DNA from 3 places in the Viridibacillus sp. FSL E2-0187 genome. Region 2 is predicted to be linked to each of the others. Evidence: riboswitches for the same ligand, from Rfam matches in the RefSeq annotation. Region 2 holds a riboswitch; each other region holds the start of a gene.
What was found. A riboswitch is a leader RNA that binds a small molecule or an ion and turns the genes downstream of it on or off. The one in region 2 is predicted to bind lysine.

Region 1 (5,414 bases), 3.2 Mb from region 2:
TAATCAACTTCAGTTCCAAGTGCTTTTTGGATACGAGTTTGGAAAATATGCCAAGCGATAAATACAACTAGGAATACTCCTGTGAAACGTTGTAATACGAACATCCAGTTACGGAAAGTGCCAAAACGTTTAGTGTTTGGTTGTGCAGTGAAGGCTATGTACACACCATAAAAAGCATGGAACATTAATGGAATGTAAATTACAATCCATTCTAGAGCCCATAAGAATGGGAGACTCCCCATAAATTCACTTGCTGCGTTAAATGATTCTGCACCGTTTGTTGCTGTAAAGTTAATAAACAAGTGTTGCGTCAAGAACAGTCCAACTGGAATAATTCCAAGAAGTGAATGCAGTCGACGCCAATAAAACTCTCGATCTTTCGACAAAACTGTTACCCCCCTTAATACTGAAAATAGACAGACAAACAACTACCAACGCTTTCCAACGCGGTATCCATTGACTGCATATTTCATCATGGTACAATATTATGACAAGTTCATTGTACTCTCATCATGGCAGAGCGTCAAGGTAACTAGCACTATTTCTAGGTACCTTTAAATCACTCTTTTTTCTCGTAAACACATAAATATTCTACCAGAAAACGCTATTCTCTAACTCTGACAAAAATTAGACAAAATTAATTGAAAGAAGGCCAATCATGTCATCTACTAACACTCAACACTTCCCATTATTTGGTTACGAACTAATCAGAGATCACGTTCTCTCGTCTGTTCTTGGAAAAAACGAGGAAGATATCCTATATTGGTGCGGCAAAGAGTTAGCCCGCAAGTTTCCTTTATACAGCATGGAAGAAGCTGTTTCATTTTTCCAAGAAGCAGGATGGGGAGAGCTTTCTATAGAAAAACAATCGAAAGATGAAACGTTTTACACTCTCACTGGAGATCCTGAGGCTATGCAATTTGATAAACGTTGCTTCCGTCTTGAAAGTGGTTTCCTAGCAGCTCAACAAGAGAAAATCAGTGGTTTCTTAACAGAATGCTACGACGAAAAGAAAGCAAAACGTGGGCTTGTACGATTCCATGTTAAATGGGATCTAAAAGACAAACTATAGAAAGAAGCTGACTAAATATCTATTCAAGATGGCTAGTCAGCTTCTTATTATTTTATATAATTAAACTTGGATCGCTAGACTAGCTGCCAATTCAAATTCATCGTGTAATGCGTTTGCAGTCAATAACATCGATTCTTGTGGGATGACAACAGAAATTTTAATTTCAGAAGTACTTACCATTTTTAATGTAATGTTTTCTTTATGTAATCGATCGAACATTTTTGCGGCTACGCCAGGATTAGATACCATACCAGAACCTACAATCGATACTTTAGCAACATCCTCTTCGTAATTTACGTGACAATAACCAATTTTAGATTTATTTGCTTCTAATACTCTAGCGGTATCTGCTAAATTCTCTTTTGTAATAGTAAATGATACCGAAGGCTCTACCCCTTCTAGTATAGTTTGGACGATAATATCAACGTTAATATGATTATCAGCTAAAACTGTGAAAATATTGACTAAAGAACCTTTATAATTCCCCTCGTAACCTACCGTTACACGAACAATATCTGACATAAACGCTACTCCACGTACAACTAAATCTTTTTCCACTTCAACTTCCTCCTTCATAATTGTCCCTTCATCTTCTACATAACTAGAGCGAACTTCTAATGGGATATTGTAGTTTTTTGCAAACTCTACGGCACGTGGATGTAAGACACCTGCTCCTAAATTTGCTAATTCTAACATTTCATCATATGACAGTTCTTGTAGTTTGCGAGCTTTTGGAACATAACGTGGATCTGAAGTGTAAACACCATCAACATCTGTATAAATATCACAGCGCTCGGCACCTAATGCTGCAGCTAAAGCAACTGCTGTCGTATCTGATCCTCCGCGACCTAAAGTTGTAATATTGTTATTACTATCAACCCCTTGGAAACCTGCAACTACCGCAACCTGGCCTTTATCCAATGCTTTTCGCACATTTTCAGATTGGATTTCAACAATGCGAGAATCACTTGGAATTCCTTCAGTTAAGATTCCAGCTTGCCAACCTGTGAAGGACTGTGCTGATAGCCCTAAATTTTGCAATGCCATCGATAATAATGAGATAGTCACCTGCTCACCTGTTGTTAAGAGCGTATCCATTTCTCGTTTCGATGGATTTGGCATAATTTCATGTGCCATCTCTACTAGCTTATCCGTCGTTTTGCCCATTGCTGAAACAACTACGACAATGTCATAGCCCTTTTCTTTCTCTTTCTGAATGCGCTTTGCCACATGCAATACGCGTTCAATCGTTGCAACTGATGTACCACCAAATTTGAAAACTAAACAACTCACCCATAACCTCTCCCTTATTTGTTATGACGACCGTATTCACAATTACATCTTATGAAAAAAGCAGCCTTTCACACGTTTCCGTGTGAAAAGCCGCCTCATAGCATGCACGTTCAAAAGAACATTCATGTGAGATAGCCCTCCAGAACCGAAACGGATCTGACAATTCTACACTTGTTAAATGTAGAACCAGTAATAAATTGGAAATAGTCAATTTACCACTTCGGCGGCCTCCCCTTTCATCAGCAGTCATAGGATCTACTCATCCTCTTGCTAATTACTCTTGAAATCCGCGCCTCTATCATCACTAAATAGTGATTATTTATAATAGTAATGTTACCTTAACATAATTTTCAGATTACTACAATTTATTTTTCAGAAAAATGAGTAAATATGGTTTGAGCTAGTTTTTTTGGTACATTCGCAGCAATTAATTCTTCATATGTTGCCTCACGAATTTTTTTCACGGATCCAAATTGTTTGAGAAGCTGTTGCTTTCGTTTTGGACCAATCCCTTCAATTTCATCAAGAACAGATGTAATGGCATTCTTCTCATGTAATTGGCGATGAAAGGTAATAGCAAAACGGTGAACTTCATCTTGAATTCTTTGTAAAAGATAAAATGCTTCACTCGTTCTCTTCAATGGAATAATTTCTGGCGGCGAGCCGTACAGCAATTGAGAAGTTTGGTGTTTATCATCTTTTGCTAAACCTGCAATAGGAATATCTAAACCAAGCTCATCTTCTAAGATTTCTCTTGCCACTTCCATTTGTCCTTTCCCACCATCAATAACGATTAAATCGGGTAAAGGCAAGCCATCTCTTAATACTCGAGTATATCTTCGGCGAATAACTTCTCGCATTGCACCGTAATCGTCATGCTTTGCAGCAACCTGAATTTTATATTTTCGATAATCCTTTTTGCTCGCCTTACCGTCAATAAAAACTACCATTGCTGAAACGGCATCCGCACCGAAAATATGAGAGTTATCAAATGATTCTATGCGAAGCGGTATCGCAATATTCATCGCATTTCCCAATTCTTCGCAGGCACCTATTGTCCTTTTTTCTTGACGCTCAAGTAACTGGAACTTCTCAGAGATAGCAATTTGAGCATTTTTACTCGCTAAATCAACAAGTTCTTTTTTCTTTCCCCTTTGAGGAATTGTCACTTTTACATCAAGGACTGTAGCTAGAAGGTCTCCTTCAATATTCGTAGGTATAAAGATTTCCTTCGGCTTGATATGTTCTGCCTGTTCATAAAAGCGTCCCACAAATGTTAAGAATTCTTCCTCAGGGTCTCTATAAATCGGGAATAACGAAACATCTCTTTCAATCAACTTTCCTTGTCGTACAAAGAATACTTGGATACACATCCAACCTTTATCAACTGCATAACCAAAAACATCACGATTAGTTAAATCAGTAAGCGTAATCTTCTGGCGTTCCATGACAGTTTCAATATGGGTAATTTGATCTCGATATTCTTTTGCTCGTTCGAACTCTAATTTTTCAGCTGCATCGAGCATTTTTGTATTTAATTCTTCTTTAACTTCCCCGTAGCCGCCATTGAGAAAACTCGTAATATCTTGAATTATCTCTTGATATTGGTCTTTCTCAACTTCTTTTACACAAGGAGCTAGACATTGTCCTAAATGATAATATAAGCAAACTCGATTCGGTAAATTTGTACATTTCCTTAGCGGATATAGACGATCAAGTAATTTTTTCGTTTCATTTGCAGCAAAGCTATTTGGATAAGGTCCAAAGTATTTACCATTATCTTTTTTTACTTTGCGGACTATAAGAAGTCGAGGATGCTTCTCGTTCGTTATTTTAATATATGGGTACGTCTTGTCATCCTTCAGCATAATGTTGTATTTCGGATCATGTGTTTTAATGAGGTTTAATTCTAAGATAAACGCCTCTAAATCCGAAGATGTCACGATGTATTCGAAGTCTTCTATTTCACTAACAAGACGTTGCGTTTTACCATCGTGGCTGCCTGTGAAATAAGAACGTACGCGATTTTTTAATACTTTAGCTTTGCCGACATAAATAATTGTACCTTGACGATCCTTCATCAAATAACAACCAGGTTGGTCAGGTAAAATGGCTAACTTTTGCTTTAGTAATTCGTTCATCTTATCACCTTCTTAGAAAAGTGCGGGCACCTTAGCCAGTTCCGATAATCATAGACGAATTGACATATAGGTTGCTCTTTAACCTCCATATCAAATGAGTTTTTGAGCTCGAGGGCTAGGCACTGCATCTAAATTCTATACAAAATAGTTTTAATCTCTATATAATTGTAAAAAAAACCGGGAACCATTGTAGGAACCCGGTTTGATATTCATTTTTTCAAAGATTAAGCGTGTTTTTGAATGAATTCAGCTAATGCTTCTTTCGGTTGGAAACCAACAGTTTTATCAACTGGCTCTCCGTCTTTGAATAATAAAAGAGTTGGAATTGACATAATGCCGAACTTGCTTGCTGTTTCTTGGTTTTGGTCTACATCAACTTTAACAATTTTAGCTGCACCATTTAATTCAGAATCTAGTTCTTCTAAAACAGGAGCGATCATTTTACAAGGTCCGCACCAAGTTGCCCAAAAGTCAACTAGTACTAAACCTTCTGCGATATCATGTGAAAAGCTTTCATCTGTTGCGTGTACGATTGCCATATTAAATATCCTCCTTCAACTTACGTATAACGGTAGTATAGCATGGATGAAAAACACTAGCGACTGTTATGCTTATAACAGCATTATTTTGCAATAACGATAGTAAAATACGTCTATCACACGTTAGTATGGATGCTTGGATAAAGAAAACCCTGTAAATAGTATGACCGTTTACAGGGTTTAGAAGCAATTATTTATGCGTTTACTAATAATTTTTTGAACTCTTCTGTAAGCATCGGGATAACTTCAAAAAGATCTCCAACGATACCGTAGTCAGCTACTTTAAAGATATTCGCTTCTGGATCTTTGTTGATCGCAACGATTACTTTTGAGTTAGACATACCAGCTAAATGTTGAATTGCTCCTGAA
Region 2 (5,414 bases):
AGGAACGGTTCGTACAATGACGGATGAAGTTCGTAATAAGGTAAAAGAAGAAATCTACTCAATCGTCAAAGGAGTAACGGAATCAGCACATGCAACATATGAAATTGATTATTTACATGGCTATCCAGCCCTTTACAATCATCCAACTGAAACAGAGCTTGTGAAAGAATTATTTGAAGTGGAATTCGGTACAGATTCTGTAATTGAATTTGAACCGTCAATGGGTGGAGAGGATTTCGCGTATTTTTTAAATGAAAAACCAGGTACTTATTTTAAAGCAGGCTCACGCAATGACGATGAACGAACTCATTTTGCACATCATCATCCGAAATTCGACTTTGATGAAAGAGCGTTATTAACAATAGAGAAAGCTTTTGTGAAAATCGTTTCACATTATTTATTTAAATAAGGGGATTTGAACATGACATTATCTTTTGATCACTTAGTACATTTTGTAGATGAACCAAAAGAAGTAATAACATTATTAAAAAATAAAGGAATTCACGCTGTTGAAGGAGGCGTTCATGAAGGGCGAGGAACGTACAATGCGCTTAGCTACTTTGATCTAAGTTATATAGAGTACCTTGGTACATACGATAGGGAGCTAGTAGCAGGGGCAGAACATTTACATCACAGTCTTATTGAAACAGTAGTAAATAACAAATTCAAAGAAGGTTTCGTAAGATTTGCAGCTCGCACAACGGATATTGAAGGGGTAGCAAAAAGTTTAAAAGAGCAAGGTTTATCAGTAAATGGTCCAGTACCAATGAACAGAAAACGACCAGATGGCAGTATTATTAGCTGGCAATTACTATACGTTGGAGAAGAAAATGACTCTCTTCAATTGCCATTTATTATTCAATGGGATGATAATGATGATAAGCGTAGACAGGAGCAAGTTGAAAAAGGAGTCATTGGAAAGCAACCAGAAAAGTTGGACTTTGCAGGTGTTACTTTTGCAGTCATAGATGCTGAAAAAACTGCTGAAAAATGGTCTCGATATTTAGGGTTAGAGGTTGCAGAAGCGTATGTCGATCCGGAGTTGAATGCTATTGTACAGGTTCTTACATTAGCTGGCGGTGACTTATACTTTGCTAGCCCTATTGGAGAGGGAGTTGTTGCAAAAGTATTAGCAGAACTAGGAGAATGTCCATTCCAAGTTAACTTCTCAGGAGCTAAAGAACCAGTCACATTTGATTTATTTAACGGTCGCTATCATTTTGAAAAGTAATTTATATAAATAATTGTATTTGTGTGGCTTAAAGTGGAGAAAAAATATCAAGCTAGCAGGTATAACGACAATAAGTATTAAAAGCTATTATGTAGTGTTCGAAACTATCTAATAGCTTTTTTTCTTTGGCTTGTTTTGTTGAGAGTATTAAGTTGGGGATGCATACCTTGCTTTTAGTAAAATAAAAAACTCCGAGCTAATGTAAGCTCGGAGTTTGCTCTATTTTTCGGGTGTAACATAACCTTCTTTTGCAGCATGCATACTAACTGCCACTAATAGCAGAACTGTAATGATGAATAGAATGATAGCTGTTGTCCAGCTATTGGTAATATCGTGAACATAGCCAAATAAAACAGGACCGATAGCAGCTAATAAATAACCAAGTGATTGAGCAGTACCAGATAATTCTGCTGCTTCATGAGCAGTACGTGTGCGCAATGAAAAATACATCATAGCTAAACTAAATGATGCACCACCTGCAAGTCCAAGTAAAATCATCCACAACACTGTTAAAGAGGTCCATCCAGCTAAAATACCTCCGAAGCCAATAAGATAAAGAACACCGAAAACTAAAACAAGAGGTCTTTGGTCTTTTCTACGACCTGCAATAATCGGAATCATAAATGTAGCAGGTAATTGTGAAAACTGCATAAATGAAAACATCCATCCAGCTGTATTTGCACTCATTCCTTGTGACTGCAACATTTCTGGAATCCAAGCAGCAGTTGTATAGAAAATGAGAGATTGGAGGCCCATTGCTAATGTAACTGTCCAGGTTAAAGGTGATTTCCAAAGAGGGACATGATCTCTATTAGTTTCTGAGTTATTAATTGATTCGGACTTTGCTTTACGAATTTGTGGAAGCCAAACAATAATAGCGATTATTGCTAAAATGACCCAAATACCTAGTGCAATTCTCCAACCGAGTTCTCCGCTAGCGAGCGGATAACTAATCCCAGCAGCAATGCTAGCCGATATATTCATTGAGACTGTGAATAACCCTGTTAATAATCCAACTTGTAAAGGGAATTTCAGTTTAATCAAACTTGGTAATAGAACATTTCCAAAAGCAATTGCCACACCGATTAGGGATGTACCTAATAACAGCATGGATGTCGTGCCTAATGACCGAGTGAGAATCCCTACAGCTAGTAATGCTGTTGAGAATAGTAAAGTACGTTCTATACCAAAGCGCTTTGAGAACTTTGGCGCTAATGGTGAAATAACGGCAAAAGCAAGTAAGGGAATCGTTGTGATAAATCCTGCTAATACATTTGAAATATGAAGGCCATCACGAATAAATGAAATGATTGGACCTACAGATGTTAAAGGAGCACGTAATGTAGAAGCGATGAAAATAATCCCAATTACAAGTAACCAAACATTACGATTCCATTTTATTTTGTTTTCACTTTGAACAGCTTGATTTGTTGCCAATTGTAACGCCTCCTATTACATATATTTATGAATCTTATAATATTTTAAACCCACTAATTGACAAAGGTTAATTATATCAAAGAAAATGGATAATTATAATAAGGTGATTCAAAATAAAATTGCCAATTTAATATGGGGGTATTGATGATGAGAACAGCGCAACAAATGATGGATTTAATCCTAGGTGTAGCGGAAAATGATGAGCGCGTACGTGCCGTTTGTATGAATGGTTCAAGAACAAATATTAATGTAAAAAAGGATCCCTTTCAAGATTTTGATATCGTTTATATTGTGACGGATATTAAATCAATTACTAATAATCCTCATTGGGTAGATATTTTTGGAGAGAGAATCATTATGCAAACGCCAGAAGATATGGTGTTGTTTCCACCTGAACTGGGCGGGCGCTATACATATTTGATGCAATTTTCAGATGGGAACCGAATAGATTTGATGCTTATCCCTGTCGAAGAACAAGAAGCATATTGTAAAGAAGATAGTTTAACTACTATTTTGTTAGATAAAGATGGTTCGCTTCCTAAACTCCCTCCACCAACAGACGTCAATTATTGGGTACAATGCCCAACAGAAGAACATTATAAGGATTGTTGCAATGAATTTTGGTGGGTTTCTACATATATTGCGAAAGGTTTATGGAGAAAAGAAATGCTCTATGCACAAGCACATTTTAATAATACGCGTGAAATGCTGATTCAAATGCTTTCATGGCAAGTCGGAGTGCAATCAGACTTTTCTAGAAGCGTTGGTAAAAATGGCAAGGACCTAGAGTATCTGTTACCAAAAGAAGTGTGGGAGCAGTTACTCGCAACATATAACAATGCTAGTTATGATTCAGCATGGCAAGCACTATTTACTATGTGTGAATTGTTCCAAAGTACAGCAACAAATGTTGCTAATATGCTTTCATTTCAAAGTTATGGAGAAAGTGAGAAAGTGCTCAATTACTTAAAACATATTCAAAATCTACCGAATGATGCGAAAGTTATATTTTGAAGTCTTAACAAAAATTGACTTAAATTGTTTTAATATTCAAGAAAATTTACATCTTGAATATAGAACACTCTTGTATTATAATGGGGACATATTAAATTAATATATTGCAATGCCTCATCCATTCGATGAGGTAGAGGTCGCGGTATTAAAAAGTAAAATGGATGAGACGAAAAGCGTCGGGGATTCTATTTGAAAGGGAATATCGCCGAAGTGATTATAAGCTTTTTCTTATAATCATTGGGGCTGTTGCCGAAAGGTGCAGAACTGTCACGTCTTAGCAGGCGTGTTGAGCTATCTTTATCAAGGTTGATGGGCATGTTTCGATACCATCGCATATTCCTTGTGATGGTATTTTTTATGACATCAAGTTAACCTTCTTGCAATGAAAAATGGAAAGAGGAGATTCTTAATGAGTAATAAAAATAATGGCCAAAGCGTAGAAACGCAAGGTCTTAATAGAGGATTGAAAAGTCGTCACGTGACGATGATTTCACTTGGAGGAACAATCGGTACAGGGCTGTTCTTAGCAAGTGGTGGAGCTATCCACGAAGCGGGTCCAGGTGGAGCGTTATTAGCATATTCTTTAATTGGTATTATGGTGTTCTTCTTAATGACAAGTTTAGGGGAAATGGCAGCATTTATGCCTGTATCAGGTTCATTTAGTACTTACGCATCTAAATTCGTTGACCCAGCGCTTGGCTTTGCTCTTGGTTGGAACTACTGGTATAACTGGGCAATTACGATTGCAGCAGAAATTGCAGCGGTATCACTAATTATGAAATTTTGGTTCCCAGACGTATCATCATTTGTCTGGACAGCAGGATTTTTAGTAGTCATCTTCACTTTGAATGTCTTATCGATTAAAAGCTTTGGTGAAAGTGAATATTGGTTTTCACTAATTAAAGTCGTTACAATTATTGTCTTTATCATCGTTAGTTTCTTGATGGTATTTGGTTTAATGGGTGGACAAGACCCAGTTGGATTCAAAAACTTCTTCATTGAAGATGGTCCATTCCATGGTGGTTTCTTCGCAATGTTCGGTATTTTCTTAGCAGCAGGTTTCTCATTCCAAGGAACTGAACTACTTGGGATTACTGCGGGTGAAACAGATGATCCAGGAAAAAATATTCCGAAAGCTGTTCGTCAAGTTTTCTGGCGTATCCTTTTATTCTACATTTTAGCAATTTTAGCGATTGGCTTATTAATTCCATTTACTGATGAACGTTTAGCTAGTAGTGATATTACAGTTAGTCCGTTCACATTAGTATTTGAAAATGCAGGTATCGCGTTTGCAGCTTCAGTGATGAATGCGATCATTTTAACGGCTATTTTATCTTCAGGTAACTCTGGTTTATATGCATCATCACGTATGCTTTGGGAGCTTGCTAAAGATGGTAAAGCACCAAAAATGTTTACTAAACTAAACAAACGTGGAATTCCAATGGCTGCATTAGTAGCAACTTGTTTAGTTGCTTGTGTATCATTCATCGCTTCATTCTTTGGTGATGGTGTTGTCTACATTTGGTTGCTAAATGCTTCAGGTATGTGTGGATTTGTAGCTTGGCTAGGTATCGCAGTAAGTCATTACCGATTCCGTAAAGCGTATATCATACAAGGTCGCGATTTAAACGAATTACCTTATAAAGCAAAATGGTTCCCATTCGGTCCAATCTTTGCCTTTGTACTTTGTGCAATTGTTGTTGTTGGTCAAAACTATACAGCATTCACAGGT
Region 3 (5,414 bases), on a different contig from region 2:
CATTAGTACGGATACCACCGTCTGCAATGATTGGTTTAGTAGCAGCTTTTGCACACCAGCGTAGAGCCGCTAATTGCCAGCCGCCTGTACCAAAGCCAGTTTTGATTTTTGTAATACATACTTTACCTGGTCCAATACCCACTTTAGTAGCATCAGCGCCAGCGTTTTCTAATTCTCTTACAGCTTCTGGAGTACCAACGTTACCAGCAATTACAAAGCTAGTAGGTAAGTGTTTTTTAATATGTTGAATCATATTGATTACAGCATTTGAATGACCGTGTGCAATATCGATTGTGATGAATTCAGGAATTATCTTATCTGCTGCTAATTCTTCGATGAATGCATACTCTTCTTCTTTTACACCTACGCTAATTGAAGCGATTAATCCACGAGCTTGCATATCTTTAGTGAAATCTGCACGTTTTTGTGGTTCAAAACGATGCATTATATAGAAATATCCATCTTCAGCTAATTGGATGGCTACTTTTTCGTCAATAATAGTTTGCATATTTGCAGGTACTACAGGTAATTTAAATGTATGTTCACCTAAAGTAACTGATGTGTCACATTCAGATCTACTATTTACTATACATTTTGCGGGAACCAATTGAATATCTTCGTAATCAAATACATTTTCCATAAAACACACTCCTAAAACCGAATAATAATTATTCTTGTAAATAAAACGTTCGTCTTTTAGTAATTTACATTATTTTTGGCCTTATGTCAAAAGAAAATAAGCGTTTTCATCTTTTTCTGCAGTTATTCAATAAATATTCATAAAAAAATCGCGTTGGGAAGTTAAAAAAGAGTTTAATGTTAGGGATTCTTAAGGGAGAGAAGCCATTAGTGTCAAACGATGATATTTATTAAAAGTAGCATTAGGAAATCTTGATAAAATATACATTGAAGTTTTAGAGGGTAGTTTGTAAATCGCTGTTTATATTCATATTTATTAAAAACTTTTTAGTAATATCGTATGTAGTATAGTTTGATCTTCATCACTGGTAGTTACATTGAAAAGTTCCTTCTAATTATTTCTGTTCTTAGAATTTCAAAATATTCACTTTAATTTAAGCAAATTATGGACATTAAAAAGCATTACATTTAGTGGTATACTAATTAAATAGATTAACCATCTGAAAGGAGATGAAAATCTTTGAAATACATTAAATCACAAATGCAACAATTAATAAATGAAAACAAAGAATTGCATACAAAATTTAAAGAGTTGAAAAAATCTTTAGATCTTGAAAAAAACTATGCATTGAAAGCTTTATATCATGCAGAAGTTGCTGATGGCGGTAAATATCAACAAGACTATCAGGCGTTAGATGACCCAAAATACTAAGAGCATTTTATAATATATATTTGAGTATCAATAACGTAATAAAAGGCTAAATCGATAAATTTAATATAACTTATATAGGGATATCTGCTTATTGGAGAGTTATCACATACAGAATATATTTATGGGTTAATTTAGTTTTAATTGGATAATGACAGGAAAAAAGACTTGCGAATGATGAGTCTTTTTTCTTTTTTTTGGTTTTTTTTCTGTTAAATTAGAAATATGACGTTATTTGTAGTTAATTTTTTTATATTATGTCCGATTTGATAGTAATTCACTGTTTAAGAAGTTAATATTATAGTAACAATAATACATTTCTTGAAAGGGAGCATCGTATGATAGAGATAGAAATGAAATTGAAGAAATATTTAATTGGACAGCCTTCCATTGTAATAAATGAGGATGAAACGATGGAAGATAGTATTGAAGTACTGGATGCACGAAATGATGTCAAATACGGTTATATTGAAGTGACGGACGATAAAGAGCTGACAAACATCAATATTGATTTTGATAGATTAGTAGAAAATAACGATGTAGAGTTAGAAAGTCTAGAAGAACTTGGGATGGATGAAATTTTACATATTACAGAGTCCTTTGTGAAGGATTTCGGCCGTGAAGCAGTACAATTTAGTAATTTCTCTGAGATTGGCGAAGGGGAATATTTAGTAGTTTATGAAGCTATAGATAAAAAATTAAAACTCCCTTTACCTAATTCTGGTGCAGTTATAGAGATCAATTCATACGGTACTATTACAGCGGCTACTATATTCCAAGAGTATTATCAACTTACATATCCAAAAGTAGAAGTAACAGAAGCTGAAGCAAGAGAAATTTTATGTAAAGAAACATTAGTGGAATTAGGAATCGAAGAAAATGAAGAGCAAGGAGAATTTGAGTTAGTTTATCAACCAATTCGAGATTATATAGGTGTTACTGTTGGCGGGGAAGTTCAAAAAGCTAGTCAGTTGTTCAGTGAATCAAAGCTTGAACAATTTGCTGTTACACCTGTTCAAGTAACAAAGGCATTGCCAAAATTATTAGGTGCAACCGATCAATATGTATTACGTGAAGAAGAGGGTAATTTATATTGGTATGATGCGGAAGAGTTAGATGCCAATGGTGAAGAAGCAGAAGCTGTAATCGAAGTGCTACATTTTGATGATGCGGGTGCTAACTATGAATCTAATGTGGAATGGGATACAGAAGTAAAGACTGAGTTACCTTTTGAGCAATTGAAAGAAAATGCAATGCAATTTTTAGAGATTATTGCTGGTGAAATACATTATAAATACATGCTTGAAGAACAATCTATGTCGAATGATGATACAGAAGAATTTGATGATGATACAGATGAGGATTTCTTCAATGTGGGCGAATATGATGAAGACGAGCATGAAGACGAACATGAAGATGAGCCGACGATTATGTTTACTTTTATCCCATTTTTCCATGAATACAAATTAGACAAATACTCCGTCCTAATTGAAGTAGGTATACATACTGGGATTATTCGTTCTTGTCTGTATAGTGCATTAAATATGGAGGCTATTCGAGGTGTTAGTACTACACCATTGATTACATTGGAAGAAGCGGATGCTATATATAAACAGAGTTTGCAGATGAAACTTTCACGTTTTGAAGAGATAGATGAAGATGATGAAATGACAATCTATAGCTTAAATTATTCTGTTAACACCCCTTCTGAAAATGGTGTAATTGATAAGATTAATGCTACAACAGGTGAAGTTACGTACACTGAATCAGATTTTATTAGAGGCTAAAACTAGTTGTAAGAAAGAAAATAGTATTCTGAGTATTTAACAAAATGGTTGTTGACAGTGAAAGTTCGTTACTGTAGACTGTGTACAATGATAATTGAATACGACCTCACTTTTTAATAGGTGAGGTAGAGGCGCGATATCTATTAGTCTTTAGTGGAGCTTGAGAAACTATGAAACTATTGAGAAGGAGATGTCGCCGAAGTTTGTAATACACTCGATGTTACTTGCTGGGTCTGCAGTTAATAACTGCAGGACTGTCTCAATGAACGTCCTAGTTCGTTGAGTTGAGCTATCTCATTAAGGGATAAGTAGAGGATTTAGGCTATTGTACAATGCGACCTGAGTTCATCTCAGGGCGCGTTTTTTATACGTACAATAGCCTTTTTTAGTATTTTGAAGAAAATTAAGGATATTATTTAGAGGGGGAGAATATAATATGAAAAAAACATGGGCAATTTTTTCTGCTATGACACTACTTGCTATTTTACTATTAGCTGGTTGTGGGACTAAAGATGCAGGTTCGGGATCAGGTGCATCTACTGAAGGGGAAACAAAAAAAGAAACATTCACAATTGGTATGGAAGCGGGATACCCTCCGTTTAACTGGACACAAAAGGATGATTCAAACGGCGGCGTGAAAATCTCTGGTAACGCAGAATATGCTGGCGGTTATGATGTTGAGATTGCAAAAAGAGTTGCAGAATCTTTAGGAAAAGAACTAGTAATCGTCAAAACAGAATGGGACGGTCTAGTACCTTCATTAACTTCAGGTAAAATTGATGCAATTATGGCGGGTATGTCTCCAACTGAAAAGCGTAAAAAGACAATTGATTTCACTGATAACTACTATACATCTAATTATGTAATGGTTGTTAAAAAGGGCAGTAAATACGAGAAAGCTAAATCAATCCAAGATTTTAGTGGTGCCAAAATTACAGGTCAATTAAATACAACACACTATGATGTAATAGATCAAATTACTGGTGTTAAAAAACAAGCTGCAATGGATAACTTCCCTGCAATGCGTGTAGCACTTGAATCAGGTGTGATTGATGGTTATGTATCTGAACGTCCAGAAGGTATTAGTTCTTCAGCTGCAAATGATAAATTTGTAATGGTTGAATTCACAGATGGCTTTAAAGCGTCTGAAGAAGATACAGCAATTGCTGTAGGTATTGAAAAAGATAGCGAATTAAAAGATAAAATTAATGAAATTTTAAAAGGTATCTCTGAAGAAGAGCGTACAGAAATTATGGATAAAGCGATTGCAAACCAACCAGCTGCAAAATAATGTATGACGGATACCGGCTGCATATGAAGCAGTCGGTATTACTGCTTTTGAAGGAGGAACAGTATGAGTATTGATTGGATTATAAGTATAGCAACAGAAAACTGGGAAATGTTCCTTCGCGGGGCATGGATGACGTTATTAATTGCAACACTTGGTACTGTTTTCGGTGCAATCATTGGATTACTTATCGGTATTATTAATACGATTCCTAAACCTGAAAGAGGATTAAAAAGAATTGTATTAAAACTAATAAATATAATTCTTGGGATATACGTAGGATTTTTCCGAGGTACACCAATGATTGTTCAGGCAATGGTAGTTTTCTATGGTGCTGCCCAAGCATTTGGTGTAGATATGGACCGCACGTTTGCAGCAATTTTTATCGTTGCTATTAATACAGGAGCGTATATGGCTGAAATTGTACGTGGCGGCATTATCTCAGTAGATAAAGGCCAATTTGAAGCAGCTCAAGCGATTGGCATGAATCATTGGCAAACTATGATTCATGTAGTATTACCACAAGTTTTAAGGAATATTTTACCTGCAACAGGTAACCAATTTGTTATGAATATTAAAGATACATCAGTATTGAATGTAATTGGGGTTACAGAACTATACTTCCAAACAAAATCTGTTTCGGGGAATAATTTCAGATATTTCGAGTCATTCTTTGTAGCATGTATTTTATACTTAATCATGACATTCGTAGTGACGAAAATTCTACACTACTTTGAAAAACGATTAGATGGTCCACAAAACTATCAAATGATTGATGATCTAGAACAAATGGAAGGCAAAAAAGCATGATGCGGGCAAAGGAGATAGACTTATGAAAAATGTAATCGAGATACAACATCTAAGCAAATCCTTTGGCACTCATGAAGTTCTTAAAGACATTGATTTCTCTGTAAACAAAGGGGAAGTTGTCTGTGTCATCGGCTCTTCAGGATCAGGGAAATCTACGCTTCTACGTTGTATTAACTTATTA

Region 1: linked by a shared signal. The riboswitch ahead of MHH85_RS03065 (aspartate kinase) and the one ahead of MHH85_RS18395 (amino acid permease) in region 2 are both predicted to bind lysine.
Region 3: linked by a shared signal. The riboswitch ahead of MHH85_RS19705 (transporter substrate-binding domain-containing protein) and the one ahead of MHH85_RS18395 (amino acid permease) in region 2 are both predicted to bind lysine.

The regions. Positions count from the first base shown of each region.
Region 1 is NZ_JBBOVG010000001.1:640,582-645,995, reverse strand. Features, by position in the region: gene MHH85_RS03075 (succinate dehydrogenase cytochrome b558 subunit) at 1-386, opposite strand, end outside; gene MHH85_RS03070 (YslB family protein) at 659-1,072, shown strand; gene MHH85_RS03065 (aspartate kinase) at 1,133-2,365, opposite strand; lysine riboswitch at 2,490-2,671, opposite strand; gene uvrC (excinuclease ABC subunit UvrC) at 2,731-4,506, opposite strand; gene trxA (thioredoxin) at 4,731-5,045, opposite strand; gene MHH85_RS03050 (electron transfer flavoprotein subunit alpha/FixB family protein) at 5,240-5,414, opposite strand, start outside.
Region 2 is NZ_JBBOVG010000001.1:3,791,984-3,797,397, reverse strand. Features, by position in the region: gene MHH85_RS18415 (M20 metallopeptidase family protein) at 1-409, shown strand, start outside; gene MHH85_RS18410 (VOC family protein) at 422-1,231, shown strand; gene MHH85_RS18405 (CynX/NimT family MFS transporter) at 1,451-2,668, opposite strand; gene MHH85_RS18400 (aminoglycoside 6-adenylyltransferase) at 2,816-3,682, shown strand; lysine riboswitch at 3,806-3,984, shown strand; gene MHH85_RS18395 (amino acid permease) at 4,092-5,414, shown strand, end outside.
Region 3 is NZ_JBBOVG010000002.1:112,203-117,616, reverse strand. Features, by position in the region: gene guaC (GMP reductase) at 1-640, opposite strand, end outside; gene MHH85_RS19715 (hypothetical protein) at 1,160-1,351, shown strand; gene MHH85_RS19710 (hypothetical protein) at 1,687-3,135, shown strand; lysine riboswitch at 3,254-3,435, shown strand; gene MHH85_RS19705 (transporter substrate-binding domain-containing protein) at 3,572-4,426, shown strand; gene MHH85_RS19700 (amino acid ABC transporter permease) at 4,490-5,233, shown strand; gene MHH85_RS19695 (amino acid ABC transporter ATP-binding protein) at 5,256-5,414, shown strand, end outside.